Linked DNA regions of Solidesulfovibrio fructosivorans JJ]. The protein of the gene in region 1 interacts with the protein of each later gene in a pairwise test. Links are inferred from orthologs where the notes say so. Each region holds a gene or a part of one and is shown in the gene's direction. Other genes may lie near its edges. The genes, in order: DESFRDRAFT_RS08245 and DESFRDRAFT_RS17290.

Region 1 (11,585 bases):
GAGCGATGGACGGCCAAGACCATCGATGGGCTGGCGATCGGGCACGAGTCAAAGGCTTCGTCTGTCACGTCCCCGTCGCTGCAGATCAAATCCAGCGAATCCGAATGCAACTTGTCCAGAAGATCACCAATGAGCATCTCCCGCAGCACCAGCTCGACATGCGGAAACCGCTCATGAAACAGGCGGATCATGCGCTTGAGATCACACAGGATCGCTGTCGTTACAAAGCCGATGGTCAAACGGCCTTGTTCGCCCTGTGCGGCCCGTCTGGCGGCCTGGCAGGCCAGTTCCATCTGCTCCTGCATGCGAATGGCCTCTTTATAAAAAGCGCGCCCCGCAGCTGTAAGCCCTACTGTTCGTGTCGTTCGCTCGAACAAGACAACGCCAAGGCTCTGCTCAAGTTGTTTTATAGTGTGCGTTAATGACGGCTGCGTTATATGGAGTTCATTTGCCGCGCGGTTAAAATGCAGCTGCCGCGCAACGGCTATGAAACAGCGCAGTTGACGAAAGTCAAACATAGCGACCTCCGCGACTTCATGTTTTATGTGCTTTTTTTCACAATTAAATAGACAGAAATTCCCCTCGTAAAACCGCTTCCTCCCCACAGCCCCCGGGAAAGAGCCTCCGGCCAACCGCGCATCCCGCAAGAACCAAGGCTTCAGCCATACGCCCGGGGAAAAGAACACACAAGGCGACAGCCCCGTTCGCTGGCGTGGCCCTGTTGCCGCGTGCCGGGGCGGACACGGGAGGACGCGCGCCCGCCCCGAGGCGCGTCCGGCGTTGGCGAAGAAGCCGGAAAGAAACCCTCGTCACAGCGCGACGCGGCAAGGCGGCTCCTGCGGTTGCGGCTGGCGTTAACATCGGCCCGGACGCGATGCGCCTCTTTGAATGTCCATACTCCTGCCCCCCCCGAAAGATGGTTGCACTTTGGCAAAGGTGCGCTCGCCGGCAATTCATAAATTGAATCTATCAATGACAATAAAACAATTAATAATGCTCGTGAATAAATCACTACCACACAAAGTATAGGACTGCAACAAACAATTCATGCTAGCACTTTTACACCAATGGCTAAGGACAAACCTGGACAGTGTGCGTTTCTTTAGAAGCATCCGTGCGTACAAGACGTCACTTTCATCACGAAATCACGAGAGCAACCTGCACATTGGCTTTCGCCATGGAGGCATCAGCAAGGATGAAAACAGTCATTGTTTACAAGTGGGCCAGGGATGCCAAGGACGCGGCCGTCAGAAACGACGGATCCGTGGATTGGCGCAACGCGAAGATGAGCCCCGGCGAGGACGATTTCGCCGCGCTCGAGGCCGCCAAGGCCATTGCGGACGGGGGAGAGATCATCGGCCTGACCATCGGCGACGGCGACGCCAGCTGGGTGCTGGCCCGCGGCGTGAAGGAGGCCGTCTCGATCGCCGACGCGCCCAACCTCGTCGACAATGCGGCCACGGCGGCGGTCATTGCCGCCACCGTCAGAAAGATCGGCGACGTGGACATCGTCACGATCGGCGACTCCGAGGAATACGCCGGCGTCCCGGCGGCCCTCGCCGGACTGCTGGGCTGGCCGGCCGTCGCCCACGTCGACAGCGCCGAAGCCGTCGACGGGCGCGTGCGCATCACCCGCAAGCTGGGCAAGGACGTGGAGACCGTAAGCCTTGCCGCTCCAGCCGTCGTCGCGGTCAGCGCCGCCTCCCCCGAGAAAAAAGTCCCCGGCATGAAGGAGCAGCTGATGGCCCGCAAGCGGCCCGTCAGCAAGCTGACCCTCGCCGACATCGGGGCCGGTGGAGCCGAGGCGGTTTCGAGCCGGGCCACCAGATTGCCCGAAACCACCGCCGCCCGTCTCTTCGAGGGCGCGCCTCCCGCGGCGGCCGCGCAGCTCGTCGAAGCCCTGCGGGGCGAAGGGGTGTTGTGAGCATGATGGGCACTTACGCGGACAGCGAGAAAGGAGAGGCCAAATGAGCCAGGCATGGATCATCGTGACGGAGGAAAAGCAGACGCCCGCCCTGGTGGCCATGGCCAAGGGACTGGGCGGGAAGGTCATCGCGGCCGTTATCGGACCGCGCGCCCTGGCCGAGGCCGCCGCGGCCGCCGGCCCCGACGCGGTGAAGTGGGTCGAGACGGAACAGGGGCGTCCGGCCGAAGCCTACGCCGGCCCGGTCGCCCGTCTGATCGCGGCCGACGCGCCCGGGGCGGTCGTCGCCAGCGCTTCCGCCGCGGGACGCGTCCTTGCCGGCGCGACAGCGGTGAAGCTCGGCGCGGCCATGATCCCGCGCGGCCTGAAGCTGTCAGCCGCTGGCGAGACCACCCTTTTGGAGCGCGCGGACCTGGACGGCCGGGTCATCGAGACGATCGCGTCCGCCGGGCCCGTGGTCACCTTCTATGCCGGAGGCGATGTCGAGCGGACGCCCTGCTCCCCGGCTCCCATCGAGACGGTCGCCGCCGATGGCGTCGCCGACATCAGGCTCGAGAAGACCGAACCGGCCGCCGGCGCCGATGCGGGCATCACCAAGGCCAGCGTGGTCGTCTCGGTCGGACGCGGTCTGAAGAAAAAGGACGACCTGACGCTCATCCAGGGCCTCGCCACGGCCCTCGGCGCCGAAATCGGCTGCAGCATGCCCGTCGCCGACGACCTGGGCTGGGTCGAAAAGGAGCGCTATGTGGGCCGGTCCGGCCAGCATATCACGCCCCGGCTCTACATCGCCGTCGGCATCCAGGGAGCCCCGCAACACCTGGAAGGCATCCGGGGGACCAAGGTCGTCGTCGGCATCAACAACGACCCCGACGCGCCGATCTTCAAGGCCGCCGACTTCGGCATCGTGGGCGATCTCTACGAGGTCGTCCCCGCCCTGCGGGCGGCCCTTGGCAAATAACGTCCGGTCAACCCAAGCCAGGAGGAGAAGTGACATGGCTGAAGAGTTCGATTCCCACTACGACGTCATCGTGATCGGCGGCGGCGGCTCGGGCCTGTCGGCCGCCGTGCAGGCCGCCAAAAACGGCCTGACCTGCGCCGTGCTCGAAAAGGAAGAGCAACTCGGCGGCAGCTCGGCCTTTGCCGAGGGCCACGCGGCCTTCGAGTCCGACGAACAGAAAAAACGCGGCATCACGGTCACCAAGCAAGAAGCCTACACGGCCTACATCGACTACTCGCACTGGCGCTGCGATTCGGCGCTGGTAAACCGCTTCGTCGAGAACGCCGCCACCACCATCACGAAAATGCGTGACGAGGTGGGAGCCGTCTATGAGGACGTCACCATCACCGCGCCCGAGCAGCCCGGCGAACTCGTCACCTGGCACCTGCCCGAAGGCGAGGTCGCGCATCTGCTCGAGCTGCTCGAAGCGGACGCCCGCCGCCGCGGCGTCGACATCTTCCTGTCCACCCCCGCGACCAGGATCCTGCGGGGCGAGGACGGCAAGATCAAGGGCGTGGTCGCCAAGGACGCCGACGGCGAGACCGTCAGGCTCGGGGCCAGGGCCGTCGTGGTCGGCTCCGGCGGCTACGCCGCCAATCCCGCGCTGATCAACAAGTACGGCAAGTTCAAGATCGGCGAGCACGTCATCAATGCCGGCGGGAAAGGGAACACCGGCGACGGCCTCAAGATGATGCAGGAGGTCGGCGCCGTCGAGAACTCCAATATCGGCACCATGGTGTTCTTTCCTCTGATGCGTGACAAAACCGTCACCAGCCATGTCAACAACGCCGGCATGCAGCCCTCGTTATGGGTCGACAAGCACGGCCGGCGTTTCACCAACGAGACCGTGGGGCTCAACTTCGGCAATGCCGGCGACCTCATGGTGGGCCTGCCGGACGCGATGTTCTGGTGCATCCTCGATCAGGACTTCATCGACAGGCTGGTCAACAAGGGCAACTTTGTCGGTCTCGGCATCTACGTCCGCAACTACGAAAAACTGATCCATCTGCCCGGGGAACTTGAGGCTGACGCCGCAAACGACAGCTGCACCAACGTCTACAAGGGAGAGACCCTCGAGGCGCTGGCCGGCAAGATCGGTGTCGCTCCAGAGGTGCTGCGCTCGGAAGTCGGGGAGTACAACGGCTACGTCAGTGCCGGCGAGGACAAGAAGTACCGCAAGGACCCGAAGTATCTCTTTCCCTGCAATCGTGGCCCCTTTTACGCCATCAAGATGGAACCCGGCATCATGGTCAGCGTCGGCGCCATCAAGATCAATGAATACATGCAGGTCCTCGACGCCAATGGTGGGGTCATTCCAGGCCTCTACAGCGTCGGTTGCGACGCGGGCGGCCTGTTCGGCGAAAGCTACCAACTGACGATTCCGGGCTCGGCCAACGGCTTCGCCCTGACATCGGGCTGGCTGTCGGCCGACGACATCGCCGAGAAAGTCAACGCCGGCGCGCTCTGATTCCGTATGCGTTTGAAAGCCGGGCCGCGCGAAACCGGGCGGCCCGGCCCACCCGTTTCAATGACGGTTTTGGGGGAGAGAAACCTGATGGCTGAAGAAGCACTCGAGGTCGATGCCGACGTCATCGTGATCGGCGGCGGCGTGGCCGGCACCGTCTGCGCCCACCAACTGGCGCAAGCGGGCAAGCAAGTCATTTTGATCGAACGCGGCGGGCAGCCCGGCGCAAAAAACCTCTCGGGAGGGATCTTCTACTGCCGGGTGATGGAACAGGTCTTCCCGGATTTTGTCGGGGAGGCCCCGGTGGAGCGCCGCATCACGCGCAATGTGCTCTCCTTCCTCAACCCGACGTCGCACTTCAATGTCGACTACTGGGACCAGCGCCTGGGCGATCCCGTCAACGCGGTGACAGTGCTGCGCGCCAAGCTGGACGCCTGGTTGGCCGAGCAATGCGAGAATGCCGGCGTCATGGTGATGCCGGGCATCCGGGTCGACAGCCTGCTGTTCGAGAACGGGCAGGTGGTCGGCGTCAAGGCCGGCGAGGACGAACTCCACGCCCATGTGGTGGTCGCCGCCGACGGCGTCAATTCGTTTATCGCCCAGCAGGCCGGCATCCGCGCCAAGGAGCCGGCCCAGAACCTGGCCGTCGGCGTCAAAAGCGTGATCGGCCTGCCCGTCAAAGTCATCGAGGACCGCTTCAACGTCACCGGCAACGACGGGGTCGCCTACGCCCTCGTCGGCGACTGCACCAAGACGGCGGCGGGCGGCGGCTTTCTCTACACCAACAAGGAGTCGATCAGCGTCGGCGTGGTGCTGCGCCTCGACGACCTGGAGGCCAAGGGGCTCACGTCGAGCGAGGTGCACGACAATTTTCTGGGCCACCCGGCCATCGCGCCGCTTTTGCGCGACGGTGAGCTGCTGGAATACGGCTGCCACCTGACGATCGAAAACGGCCCGGCCATGACCTCCCACGACCTCGCCCGGCCGGGGTTCCTCATCATCGGCGACGCCGCCGGCTTCACGCTCAACACCGGCCTGACCATCCGCGGCATGGACCTGGCCGCCGGCTCCGGCATCGCCGCCGCCAAGACCATCGTCAAGGCGCTTAAGCGCGGCAGCTACGGCCAGCAGGACATGGACGACTATCGCAAGCAGCTCGACGCCACGTTCGTGGGCGCCGACATGAAGACCTACGCCAAGGCGCCAAACGTCCTCGAAGTGCCGCGCATGTACCAGGACTACGGCCTGCTGCTCACCGACATCTTCCACGACATCTACAGCTGCGACACCACGCCCCGCAAACACATCGCGGCCACGGCGACAAGCGCGTTCAAGCGCTCGAAGATCAAGCTGCTTACGGCCCTCGGGGACATGCTCAAGGCCGTCAGGGCGCTTTAGGGAGAAAGGACATGACGATCTTTGGAGATGTCACGCAACGTCTGGCGGGCAACACGTACGTCGTCGACGAGCACTCGCACATAGAAGTCAACCAGGAAATCGCCCGAAAGACCGGCACGGGGAAATTGCTGGTCCGGGTGTGCCCCGCCCACGTCTATTCCGAAAACGAGGACGGCACCATCGGCGTTTTGTTCGCGGCCTGCCTGGAATGCGGCACCTGCCGCGCCCTGGCCAGCCCCGGCGCGCTCACTTGGCATTACCCGAACGGCGGGTTCGGCATCGCCTTCCGCGAAGGCTGAGGCGGCATGCCGGCAAGGGGGGCGGACGGCACAGCTTGCAGGCGCATGGCGCTTTGGATTCCGCTTCGAAGTCGGAATGCCGCCGGATCAGGGGACCATTGCGGCAACAAGCCTGTCGTGTGGGAAGCGGAGGACGGCTTGTTCCCTATTGCGGAAAAACACTGGAGGGATATTTATGAAACGGGCATGTTTTCTTTTTCTTGTGGTGTATTCCTTATCGTGCGGCTTGGCGTTTGCCAGCACCGGGCACTATGTCAACGGCGTCGAAGGGATCAAAGCGGCCACATTGCCTCCCGAAGGTTTTTACGTCAGAGAGTATTCCGTCTATTACAACGCGCCGGAGTACCGGGACAAGAACAATAAAATTGTCAACAACGACTTCAAGCTCAATGTTTATTGCCAGGTCACGCGTCTCATATACTCATCGAATATTTCGGTGCTTGGAGGCAATCTCCTCTTCGATGCCGTCGTGCCTTTTCAATATACCGACAGCTCCTTCAAAACAGGGCAATCCTCCCCGCGCACCAGTGAGGACATGTTCGGCCTGGGCGACATCCTGATTGAACCCCTGCTTCTCAGTTGGCATGGGGACAGGTATGACGCCGCCATTGGAGCGGGCCTGTACATCCCGACCGGTTATTTCAGCAAGAATCATCCGGCTAGTCCCGGCAAGGGGTTTTACACGGTGATGTTCACTGCGGGCGCAACCGTTTATTTCGACACGGAAAGGACCTGGAGCGCGTCCATCCTGTCCCGGTACGAAGTGAACACGGAGCAAAACGAAACGAACATTACCCCTGGAAATGATTTCCATTTCGAATGGGGTGTCGGAAAAACCTTCAACAAGACCATGACGGTCGGCGCCGCGGGCTACTGCTCCTGGCAAACGACCGATGACAGCGGCAGCGGCGCAACGGATGATCGCACGACGATCTATGGCATCGGGCCGGAAGTCGCCTTTGACATTCCGGCGTACACCACTTCCGTTTCCCTGCGCTTCTTAAAAGAATTCTCCGGACAAAACAGTTCGCAGGGAAGCATTGGCACGCTGACGCTGACGAAGCGGTTCTAAGAATTTTATCCAGCCGGGGCATCCCGACCCGATCCCTTGGGGAAAGGGGCCGGGGATACGACGTCGCGCCCCTCCCCTGTCGCGCCACAGCCTTGGAGCGAGCAAAGGGACCTGGGACGTCAAATGAAATGGGCTGTCGCTTGATGCGACAGCCCATTTCATTTGACGGCGCCCGGGGCCGGAGCCGAGCCGGCACGTCGAGAAAAGAATCCGTCCGGTTTTGTCATATTTGTCATCGCACCGTAATTTGACTTGACGGCAGCCGCATCGCGGGGCAGAAATTGTCCGACAAAAATTGTCGGACATTCTTTGCGGTTTCCCCTCGGCGACCAAGCGGAGAGCGGCTTTTTTGACTTTTGGATTTGGAAAAAACATGGTGACCAACGACAAAATCATTCCTCTCCGCCATTACGGACGGTGGGTTTCCGGCATTCTTCTGATAGGCCTGATGGGACTTATCGTGAACGCTTTCATCGTGGGCCAAATCGACTGGTCCGTGGTGGAGGAGTTCTTTTTTTCGACCGCGCTTCTCAAGGGACTGGCAAACACCATCCTCATCACGGCCTGCTCCATGCTCATGGGTATGGCGCTGGGCGTGATCTTCGCCATCATGCGCCTTTCCCAAAACCCCGTTTCCCGCATGTTTTCAGGATGGTACATCTGGCTGTTCCGGGGGGCCCCCGTCTATTTGCAGCTGCTGATCTGGTTCAATCTGGCGCTCATCTTTCCCGTGGTGAATCTGGGCTTCGCGCAATACCGCATGGTGGACGTGATGACGCCCTTCATGGCCGCCCTGCTCGGGCTGGGCCTTAACGAGGGCGCGTATCTGACGGAAATCGTGCGCGGCGGCATCCTCTCCGTCGACAAGGGCCAGATAGACGCCGCCACGTCCCTCGGCATGACCCGTCTTATGGCCATGCGCCGCATCGTCCTGCCGCAGGCCATGCGCGTTATCGTGCCGCCCATCGGCAACGAATTCATCGGCCTGCTCAAAACGTCCTCCATGGCCAGCGCCATCGCCTACACCGAGCTGTTGCACAAGGCCCAGATCATCTATTTCGTCAATGCCAAGGTCATGGAGCTGCTTATCGTCGCCACCGGCTGGTATCTGATTGTCGTGACCATCCTCAGCGTCGTGCAGGTCGGTATCGAGCGGCGCTTCGCCCGCGGCCATGCCTTTGCCACCCAACGCGGTTTCCTGGAGACCCTCCGGGAAAACACCTTCGGCAAAAGACAACGGTGCGGAGCCTAGCCATGCGACAGGATGTCCCCATGTTGCATACGGTCAACGTCCATAAGTCGTACGGCGACCACGAAATCCTCAAAGGCATCAACATCGACGTGGAAAAAGGCGAAGTGCTGTGCCTGCTCGGCCCCTCGGGCTCCGGAAAAAGCACCTTCCTGCGCTGCATCAATCATCTGGAAACGATCAATGCCGGGCGCATCTACGTCGACGGATCGCTGATCGGATTCAATGAACGCAAGGGGCGGCTGTACGAGCAGAGCGAAAAAGAGCTCTGCAAAATACGCACACGCATCGGCATGGTTTTCCAGAACTTCAACCTGTTCCCGCATATGACTGTCCTGGAAAACATCATCGAGGGCCCCGTCACCGTCAAAAAGGAAGATCCCCGCAAAATGCGGCAGCGCGCCTATGCGCTCCTGACGCAGGTCGGGCTGCGGGATTGGGCGGATCGTTTTCCCAAACAACTTTCCGGCGGACAGCAGCAACGCGTGGCCATTGCCCGGTCGTTGGCCATGGAGCCCGAGCTGATGCTCTTTGACGAACCGACGAGCGCACTGGACCCCGAGCTTGTGGGCGAGGTGCTTACCGTTATGCGCGACCTGGCCGAAAGCGGCATGACCATGGTCATCGTGACCCACGAAATGGAGTTCGCGAAAAACGTGGCCCATAAGGTGGCGCTTATGGACCACGGCCGCGTGGTGGAAGAGGGAACTCCGTCGGAGGTTTTTGAAAACCCCCGACACGAGCGCACCAAGGCGTTCCTTGGAGCGATCGCATAGGCTGTTGCGGTTTTTTTACGCGGGTTGCCGTCTGCCAAGCGCGGCATGAATCATTTGGAGGAAAAGACGTTGCTGAAAAGAAAGCTCGCCTCGTTGTTGTGTGGTTTTGCCCTGCTGTTCTCCGGAACGGCCTTTGCCGCATCGCTGCACGACATGTTGCCCGATTCCATCCAGAAAAGCGGAAAGATCATCATCGGCGTCAACGGCATATTCCCCCCCATGGAATTCAAGGCCCCCGGCTCCGACACCCTGGACGGCATCGACGTGGAACTGGCCCAGGCCATTGCCAAGGAATTGGGCATCAAGATCGAATTTGACGACCAGAATTTCGACCAGTTGATCAATTCCATCAACACCAAGCGCGTGGACATGGTCCTTTCCGGCATGTCCGACAGCGCGGAACGTCGCAAGTCCCTGGACTTCATCGACTACTTCAACTCCGGCACCCAATGTTTCACCACCAAGGCGCTGGCCGGAAAAATCAAGAACCTGGAAGACCTGAGCGGCAAGACCCTGGCGGTGTCCGCCTCCACGGACTACCTGACCACCATGCAGAAGTGGAACAAGGAAAACCTGCTCGACAAGGGCAAGCCCGGCATCAACATCATGGCGGTGGATTCCGCGGCCTCCGCGCGCATGCAGATGCTGCAGGGCCGGGCCCAGGCTTCCGCCCTCAGCCCCGAGGCCCTGGGCTGGGCCAATGTGCAGCAAAAGGGCGCCTTCGTGGCCGTGGGGCCGCTGCTGGAATCCAATCCTTACGGCATCGCCTTCAGCAAGGACAACGCCAAGCTCCGCGATGCGGTGTACGCGGCCTTGCAAAAGGTTTTCGCCGACGGCACCTACAGTAAGATCCTCAAGAAATGGGGAGCTGAAACCGGCGCGCTGCCGCGTCCCCTCATCAATGGCAAAGCCGTGAACTAGGGTCCCGGCCATCGCGAAAAGAAGCCACTCCCCGAGGGGGGAGTGGCTCCTCTTTGTCCTGGCCTCCCAGGCATGACGCACATGATCACTCTCGGCATACTCACCCTGGGGCAGGCGCCCCGCACGGATATCGAACCCACGTTTCGCGCCATCCTGGGGGATCGCATCGCCTTCAGGCAACGCGGCGCCCTGGACGGCCTGGGCGCTGGCGAGTGCGCGCGGCTGGTCCCGGAGGATGGAGAATCCGGCATCGAGACCTGCCTGCGCAAGCAGGATGGGGTCGTAAGGGGCGTGCTTGTCGCCAAGCGTCTTCTGCTGCCCCGCCTTATCGCCGCCGGACGGAAGCTGGAAGCGGAGTGCGACGCCCTTCTGCTGCTTTGCTCAGGGCGGTTTCCGGAGCTCAAGCGGGCCATCCCCAGGCTTATCGAACCGATAACGGTCATCCGGTCCGTGGTCGCCGCCCTGGCGGGCCACGGGCATCTGTGCGTCATCGGCCCGGCGTCAGACATGGAAGCGGCGCCGGCGCAGTGGCGCTCCTCTGCGGCGCGGGTTTCCACGGCGGCGGCTTCGCCCTACGGCGGGCGGGAGGCCCTTGTCCGGGCGGCGTTGCGCGCGCGGGAGGCGGGCGCGGACTATGTTTTACTCGACGACATGGGGTTTACGGAGCTGCAGCGCCGGACGGTGCGCGACACGTCCGGACTGCCGACCCTGAGCGCCACGAGCATTACGGCGCGCATTCTCCAGGAACTCGTATGAGCCGGCGCTCCAGCCCAGGATGGCCTTTTCCTGGCGCCGCCGGATGCGGAAAAGAGGAAGCAGTGAACGGCGATATCACCATTGCGCACGCGGCCAGCCTCGCGCGGGTTACGGATGCGAAGCGCCCCAGGGCGGGCCGGGGGCAAGGGGAACTGAACATCATCCACGACGGCGCGCTGGCCATTCGCGGCGGCGTCATCGTGGCCGTGGGCGATTCGCGGGAGGTGCTGCGCGCCTACGGGGACGACGCCCCGGTGCTGGACGCCTCCGGCAAAACGGTGCTGCCCGGACTTGTGGAATGCCATTCGCACCCCATTTTCGCGGGCAACCGGCACTGGGAGTACGTGCGCCGGCTCGAAGGCGCCGACGGCAGGGAGATTCGCGCCGAGGGCGGCGGCATCTGGTCCACCATCGTCAAGACGCGCCAGGCCGGCGACGACGAGCTTTTGCGCAACGTCGCCCGGGCCTTTGAGCGGATCGCGGCGGGAGGAGTGACCACCCTTGAAGTCAAGTCCGGCTACGGCCTTGATACGCGTGGGGAGCTGCGCCTGCTGCGCCTGCTGCATCAGGCCGCCTCGCATACGGCCATGGATATCGTCTGCACGTTTCTCGGCGCGCATATCGCGCCCCAGGATGGACGGAGCGCGGAAGAATACGTCGCTGTCGTCAAAAACGAGATGCTCCCGGCGGTGCTTGCCCAAGGCATTGCCCAGTCGCAGGACCTTTCG
Region 2 (6,853 bases), on another replicon or contig:
CGCGCCGTAAAAAAACCGCCGTCCCGTGGAGTCGGTGTCCACGTCGGGGAAAAGGCCCCCCAGGATGGCGAAAAACCCCAGGCCGGCCATGGTCTCGTAGCCGGGGCGGTAGACGCCGAGCCACCAAGCCCCGGCCACCGCCGCGCCGGTCACCACCGCCGCGCCGGCCATATGCGTCTTGTATCCCGGCATGGACAGGCTGGTAGCATTGCCGACGCCCCCCTGGCAAGGAGCGACGCTTCTTGACGCCGTACCCGGCCGCCGCTACCACCAAACATCCGCAACACCCAACCCCGGAACCCCAATGTCTGTGAAAAAAACCGTTCCCGCCCTGTCCGCGTTTTTCGCCATCCTGCTTTTCGCCCAGGCGCTCGCCTTCGCCGCCGGCCCGAAAGTGGAGATCTTCATGACGAGCTGGTGCCCCTACTGCGCCAAGGCCGAGGCTTTCTTCAAGGCCAAGGGCGTGCCGTTTACCGCATCGGACATTGAAAAGGATGCCGCCGCACGTATGCGCTTCCAGCGTTACGGCCAGCGCGGCGTGCCGCTCGTGGTCATCGGCGACGTCGTCATCCCCGGCTACTCCGTGGCCGAATACGAAAAGGCGTTGGCCGTGGCCAAGGCCGGACCGTCCGCGTCGTCCCAGCCCAAAATGGTTTACGGCAAATAGGCGGTTGCGCCATTTTTTTAAGGAGTACCCCGTGCCAAGCGCCATCCAGCACGCCTTCACCCAGCGGGCGAAGGCTATCAAGATATCGGCCACCAAGCTCATGCCCATGATCGCCGCCGGCGTCGGCGACTGCGTCTCCCTGGGCCAGGGCGTACCCTCGTTCGGCACCCCGGCCCATGTGGTCGAAGCGGTCTGCCGGGCCCTGCGCGATTCGCCGGCGGCGGGCAAGTACTCGCTGCAACCCGGCATGCCCGAACTGCGCTGGGCCGTGGCCGAGAAGCTCGCGACCGAAAAAGGCCTGCAAGCCAATCCGGAGACAGAAATCGCCATCACCGTCGGCGGCATGGAGGCGCTGTTGTGCGCCGTCCTGTGCCTGTGCCAGGAAGGCGACGAAGTCATCGTGCCCGAGCCCTTCTACCCCTCCCATGTGGAGCAGGTCTGCCTGGCCCAGGCCACGCCCGTGCTCGTTCCCCTGCGCCGGGGCGACTGGAGCCTCGACCCCGCCGCCGTGGCCGCCGCCGTGACCCCGCGCACCAAGGCCATCATCATCAATTCGCCCCACAACCCGACCGGATCGGTCTTTGCCGAAAAAGACCTGCTGGCTGTGGCCGAAATCGCCCTGCGCCACGACCTCTACGTCATCTGCGACGACACCTACGACGCCCTGTCCTACGACGCGCCGGCCTTTTCCCTGACCACGGTCAAGGAGCTGCAACCGCGCCTCGTGGCCGTGGGCAGCTTTTCCAAGCGCTACGCCCTGACCGGCTGGCGGGTGGGCTTCGCCTTCGCCCCGGAACCGATCATGGCGCAAATGCTCAAGGTGCACGACTGCACGGCCATCTGCGCCCCCACCCCGGCCCAGATCGCCGCCCTGGCCTCCCTGACCGGCCCCCAGGGCATCTTCGAAGGCTTTGTGTCCACCCTGGCCGCCCGGCGCAAGCGCATGCAAAAACACCTCGACGCCATGAGCCCGACCGTGCGCTACAACAAGCCGGGCGGCGCGTTCTACGTCATGGCCCGCTACGACCTGCCCGCCGCGCCCATGAACGTGGCCACGCGGCTGATCCGCGAGGGCAACGTCATCACCATCCCCGGCGACAGCTTCGGCCCCGGCGGTGAAAGCAGCCTGCGCCTGTCGTTCGGCGGCGACGAGGCCGATATCGACGCCGGCTGCGAACGCCTGGCCGCCTGGTTCGAGGCGGAACGGAAGAAGAGCTGAGACTGTGGGGGAGGGAGGCCCCTTTTTGCAAAAAGCCTCCCTCCCCCACACCCCCACCCTCCCCGAAAAACTTTTGACGGGAACAGCCGGGAGGTATGCTTTGCCGTTGGAGACGCCATGACCGAACAGGGACCGGAGGTGACGCTCGGAGAGGGGACCATCGGCTACCGCGACGGCGCGGAAGCTTATCTGCTGCGCTTTTTCAGCGAACATACCGTTGGCGAGTACGAGCTTTTCCCCAAGGACGCGCCCTGGGCCATCCACTACCACCTGACCCCGCGCCGCAAGACGCTCCTGTCCTGGATCGATTTCGGACCGGGCGGACGCATCCTGGAACTCGGGGCCGGCTGCGGCGCGCTCACCGCCCACCTCGTCACCCTGCCCCATGCGATAACGGCCGTGGAAGGCTCGCCCGAACGGGCGGCCGTCATCAAGGCCCGCTGCCGGAATGCCCGCAATCTGGAAATCGTGGCCGCCAACGCCGCCGGCCTGCCCTACGAGCACCAATACGACGTGGTGACCCTCGTCGGCGTGCTGGAATACGCCGCCGCCTTCGTCGACGGCCCCAGGCCCCATGAGAGGCTCCTCGCCGAAGCCCGACGCTATTTGAAGGACGATGGCTGCCTGATCCTGGCCATCGAAAACCGCATGGGCCACAAATACCTGGCCGGCCTGCCCGAGGACCACACCGGCCGGCCTTATGCCGGCATAAACGGCTACCCCGGCCCTGGCGCGGCCCGCACTTTCGACCGACCGGCCCTGACCGCCCTGCTCGCCCGGGCCGGATTCCCCGTCAGCCAGTGGTATTATCCCTCCCCGGACTACAAAACCCCGGACGCCGTGGTGTCCGAACGCGCTCTGGGCATGGCAGGCATCGACGTCCTGCCCGTGCTCGAGCTGCCGACCCGGGACTACGACGGCAGGCATTGGCCGGCGTTTAGCGAACGTCAGTTTTTGCGCTCGGCCCTGGCCGCCGGCACGGCCGGCCATTTCATGAATTCCTTTCTGGTGCTGGCCGCCGCCACGGACGATGCGCCGCTGCTCGCCGCCAATCGCGGCACCCTGGCCGTGGCCGTAAACGCCGATTCCTGTCCGCCGCGCTTCCAGACCATGACCCGGTTCGTGGCCGCCGGCGACGGCGTGGACGTGCTGCGGCGAAATCTCCACGACCTGCCGCCGGCGACCTTCACCTCGGGCAGCCAGCACATAAAAGCCCGCGAACCCTACCGGCTCGGCTACGTCAGTTTCCTTCAGGCCACGCTTTGCGCCGTGGAGGACTGCGACATGGCCGGCGCGGCCAAGACACTTGCGACCTGGATGGAGCACATCGCCTCCCGGGCCAGGCCGGCCGGGCCGCAAAGCGCAGCCGGCTTCGCCGCCTTTTGCCGCGACCACCTCGGCCGGGCCATCTACCCGGACCGGGAGAGCGAAGGCTGGCTGCCGGGAAGCCTGCTCGACGCCCATCCGGGCAACGTGCTCTTTCACCCCGAAACGGGCGATATCCGCTACATCGACCTGGAATGGCGGCTTCGCTGCGACATCCCCCTGCAACTGCTCATCGACCGGGGCGTGAACCTCGTCGGCCAGAAGCTCGGCGCGTTGGCGCCCTATCTGGACCTGCCCCCGGGAGCCTCCCTGCCGCCGGGCCTCGAAGCCCGCATATCCCGCCATCCCCTGTGCCGCCGGTCCGACGCGGCCTCCCTCGACGCCGTCACCCAGTGGCTTTTCGCCGCCGTCACCCACGGCGACCTGGACTACCGCCAGCAGGGCCGGGCCCTTTAAGACCTCTTCCCCCTCGCCGACCAATGGCGTATGGGGAAACCGGACTTTCTCACCGCAAGGACATTTCCCTTTATGCATGTATTCGATCACGGCTCCGGCGCGCCCGGACCGCAGCCCGTCACGACTGCCCATTCTCCCGCGCTGGCCATGCTCGGGGTCAACCTCATGGTGTTCATGGCCACCCTCGACATGAGCATCGTCAACGTGGCCCTGCCCACCCTGGTCAAGGCGCTCCATACCGATTTCGCCGTCATCCAGTGGGTGATCCTGAGCTACGTGCTGGTCATCGCCAGCCTGCTGCTGCTGGTTTCCCGCCTGGGCGACATGCACGACAAGAAACGTATTTTTTCCACAGGGCTGCTCCTCTTTGTCGGCGCATCCCTGTGCTGCGGGCTGGCCCCGTCGGTGCATTGGCTCATCGCCTTCCGGGCCGCCCAGGGCATCGGCGCGGCCATGAGCCAGTCCCTCGGCATGGCCATCGTCACCCAGATTTCCCCGCCCTCCAGCCGGGGCCGGGCCCTGGGGCTCATCGGCGGCACGGTGGCCATGGGGCTCATGCTCGGCCCGCCCCTTGGCGGCGTGCTGATCGGCTTTGCCGGCTGGCGTTCCATGTTCCTTTTAAACGTCCCCATCGGCATCGCGGCCCTTTTCGTGGTGCACCGCTTCATGCCGTTCCTGCCGCCGATCAAGGAAGGAGAACGCTTCGACATCCCGGGCGCGATCACGGCCAGCCTGACGCTCGGCAGCTATTGCCTGGGCATGACCCTGACCCAGCGCAACGGTTTTTCCGATCCGACGGCGATGGGGCTGCTGGGCGTCGCCCTGGCCGGACTGGTCCTTTTCCTCGCCATCGAACGCCGGGCCAAAGCGCCCATGCTCGACCTCTCGCTTTTCGCCAATCCCTTCATAAGCCTCGGGCTGGCCATGTCGGTGCTGGTCTTCATCACCGGGGCCAGCGGTTTCATCATGCCGTTTTTCCTCCAGTCGGCCCAAGGCCGGACCGTGATGGAAATGGGGCTCATGATGATGATCCTGCCCTTCTCCATGGCGCTCACGGCCCCCATCGCCGGCAGTCTGGCCGACCGCTACGGCTCGTGCCTGATCCGCATCATAGGGCTTTCGATCCTGTGGTGCGGCACCATGGCCCTTGGCGGCCTGACCGTAACCACGCCCTGGTGGGGCTACATGTTGCGCTCCATGCCCGTGGGACTCGGCATCGGCATTTTCCAGGCCCCCAACAACTCGGCGATCATGGGCGAAATGCCGCCGCACCGGCTCGGCGTGGGATCGGGGCTGGCCAACTACGCCCGGGTCTTCGGCCAGTCCACGGGACTGCCGCTGGTGGGCACGGTCTTCACGTCCCTGGTGCTGACCTCGGGTCATGTCGGACCACGCATGGAGCTGACCAGCGCACCGCCCGACGTGCTGGCCGCCGGTGTGGCCGGAGTGTTCCGTTGGCTGGCCGGACTGCTGCTCGTGGCCATCGGCCTGGGCGCGCTCACCTGGCTGCTGACGGCCCGGCGCAACCATGCGCAACGCGGCTGAAACGCCGCCGCCTTTATGCCGCATTGACAGGGCCGACATCCCTCACCTACATATTTTCCCACATGAGCGATCACGCCGTTATTATGGATACGCGCGTCCCCGAAAGACAGGCTCAACGGCTCCAGGAGGCCGTGGAGAATCTTTTTGCCTGCTGCCAAGCCCGCATCGCCATGCAAAGCGAACGGTTCAACCTGCCGCCGGCGGCGCTGCGGGCGCTGCTGACCCTGGGCGAAACACGCTATCTGGCCCCGGGCGAGCTCGGCCGCAGGCTCGGCGTGACCAAAAGCCGGGTGACGGCCGTCACCACCGGGCTCTCACGCCAGGGGCTCATCGAAAAGCATCCCGATCCGGCCGACGCCCGGGTCACCCTGCTCTCCCTTACGCCGGCCGGAAAGCGCGCCTGCGAGGAAATCCGCACCTTCATGACCGGCCTTTTCACCAGCATCCTGTCCATGGTGGAACCGGACAAGCGCGAGGGGGTGCTGGCCTCGCTCGAATCGCTGCGTCGCTGCATGGACGCCGTGCGGGCTGATCTCAAGACCTGACGGGGGGATCCCACTTCCCAAGGACCGACGTTTCGTCCATAGTCCCGCCATGGACATCCCGCTTCTTCCCGACGTCACCATCATCTTCGCCCTAGCCGTCCTGGTTATCCTGGTCTGCCATCGGCTGAAGATTCCGGCCCTGGTCGGCATGCTCCTGACGGGCGTGGTGTGCGGCCCCCACGGCCTGGGGCTGGTCCAATCGGCCCACGATGTCGAAATCCTTGCCGAACTCGGCGTCATTTTGCTCCTTTTCACCATCGGCCTGGAGCTTTCCCTGTCCGACCTGTCACGGCTCAAGCGACCGGTATTTCTCGGCGGCGCGGCCCAGGTGCTTTTGACCTGGGGCTTTTTTTTCGGCCTTGCCATGTTCCTGGACGTTTCCGGCGGCGCGAGCATTCTGCTCGGCATGCTGGCCGCCCTCTCCAGCACCGCCATCGTCCTTAAAACCTTGCAGGAACGAGCCGAGATGGAGGCCCCCCACGGGAGGGTTATCCTCGGCATCCTGATCTTCCAGGACCTGCTCGCCGTGCCGTTGACCCTGGCCGTGCCGCTTCTGGCCGGCCGGACCTTCGGATTCACCAATTCCATCGTGTTTACGGTGTTCAAGGGCGCGGCCGTACTGATCCTGCTGGTGGTGCTCTCGCGCAAGCTCATGCCGCGCCTTTTGCTCTCCATCGTGCGCACGCGCAGCCGGGAGCTTTTTCTGCTCACGGCGCTCGGCATCTGCCTGGCCGTGAGCCTGCTCACCGCCGCCATCGGCCTGTCGGTCTCCCTCGGGGCGTTTCTGGCCGGGCTGCTCCTTTCCGGCTCGGACTACCGGGAAAGCCTGCACGAGGCGGTCCTGCCCTTCAAGGACGTTTTCACCTCGCTCTTTTTTATCTCCATCGGCATGCTGCTCAATGTCGCGGCGGCCTGGGACCACGCCGGCCAGATCCTCGGCGCCGTGGTCCTCATCCTGTGCGTCAAGGCGGTCATGGCCGGCATCGCCACGCGCATCCTGGGCTACCCCGCGCGCACGGCCGCGCTGGCCGGCGTGGCCCTGTGCCAGGTGGGCGAATTCTCCTTCATCCTGGCCAAGGCCGGCTTTTCCCACCA

The links.
Region 2: the proteins of DESFRDRAFT_RS08245 (region 1) and DESFRDRAFT_RS17290 interact in binary tests that used the Escherichia coli proteins (3 or more experiments, as listed by UniProt). The link is inferred for Solidesulfovibrio fructosivorans JJ] from one-to-one orthologs.

Annotation. Positions count from the first base shown.
Region 1 is NZ_AECZ01000009.1:68,545-80,129, reverse strand. Bases 4,508-7,439 are described here. They hold DESFRDRAFT_RS08245 (ferredoxin family protein), read left to right. Parts: upstream 4,508-5,795; coding sequence 5,796-6,083; downstream 6,084-7,439. Other genes in these bases: DESFRDRAFT_RS08240 (SphA family protein), read left to right, coding at 6,259-7,155; DESFRDRAFT_RS08250 (FAD-dependent oxidoreductase), read left to right, coding at 4,508-5,784. Outside these bases: DESFRDRAFT_RS08270 (LysR family transcriptional regulator), read right to left, coding at 1-518; DESFRDRAFT_RS08265 (Electron transfer flavoprotein alpha/beta-subunit), read left to right, coding at 1,196-1,924; DESFRDRAFT_RS08260 (electron transfer flavoprotein subunit alpha/FixB family protein), read left to right, coding at 1,968-2,882; DESFRDRAFT_RS08255 (FAD-dependent oxidoreductase), read left to right, coding at 2,917-4,389; more of DESFRDRAFT_RS08250, read left to right, coding at 4,477-4,507; DESFRDRAFT_RS08235 (amino acid ABC transporter permease), read left to right, coding at 7,616-8,407; DESFRDRAFT_RS08230 (amino acid ABC transporter ATP-binding protein), read left to right, coding at 8,410-9,180; DESFRDRAFT_RS08225 (ABC transporter substrate-binding protein), read left to right, coding at 9,226-10,101; DESFRDRAFT_RS08220 (AroM family protein), read left to right, coding at 10,174-10,857; hutI (imidazolonepropionase), read left to right, coding at 10,920-11,585. UniProt on the Escherichia coli protein: Could be part of an electron transfer system required for anaerobic carnitine reduction. Could be a 3Fe-4S cluster-containing protein.
Region 2 is NZ_AECZ01000034.1:1,017-7,869, reverse strand. Bases 1-2,792 are described here. They hold DESFRDRAFT_RS17290 (pyridoxal phosphate-dependent aminotransferase), read left to right. Parts: upstream 1-698; coding sequence 699-1,886; downstream 1,887-2,792. Other genes in these bases: DESFRDRAFT_RS17285 (class I SAM-dependent methyltransferase), read left to right, coding at 2,004-2,792; DESFRDRAFT_RS17295 (glutaredoxin family protein), read left to right, coding at 305-667; DESFRDRAFT_RS17300 (metal-dependent hydrolase), read right to left, coding at 1-192. In the rest of the region: more of DESFRDRAFT_RS17285, read left to right, coding at 2,793-3,668; DESFRDRAFT_RS17280 (MFS transporter), read left to right, coding at 3,741-5,213; DESFRDRAFT_RS17275 (MarR family winged helix-turn-helix transcriptional regulator), read left to right, coding at 5,345-5,758; DESFRDRAFT_RS17270 (monovalent cation:proton antiporter family protein), read left to right, coding at 5,808-6,853. UniProt on the Escherichia coli protein: Shows aminotransferase activity with methionine and histidine as substrates, and to a lesser extent also with phenylalanine.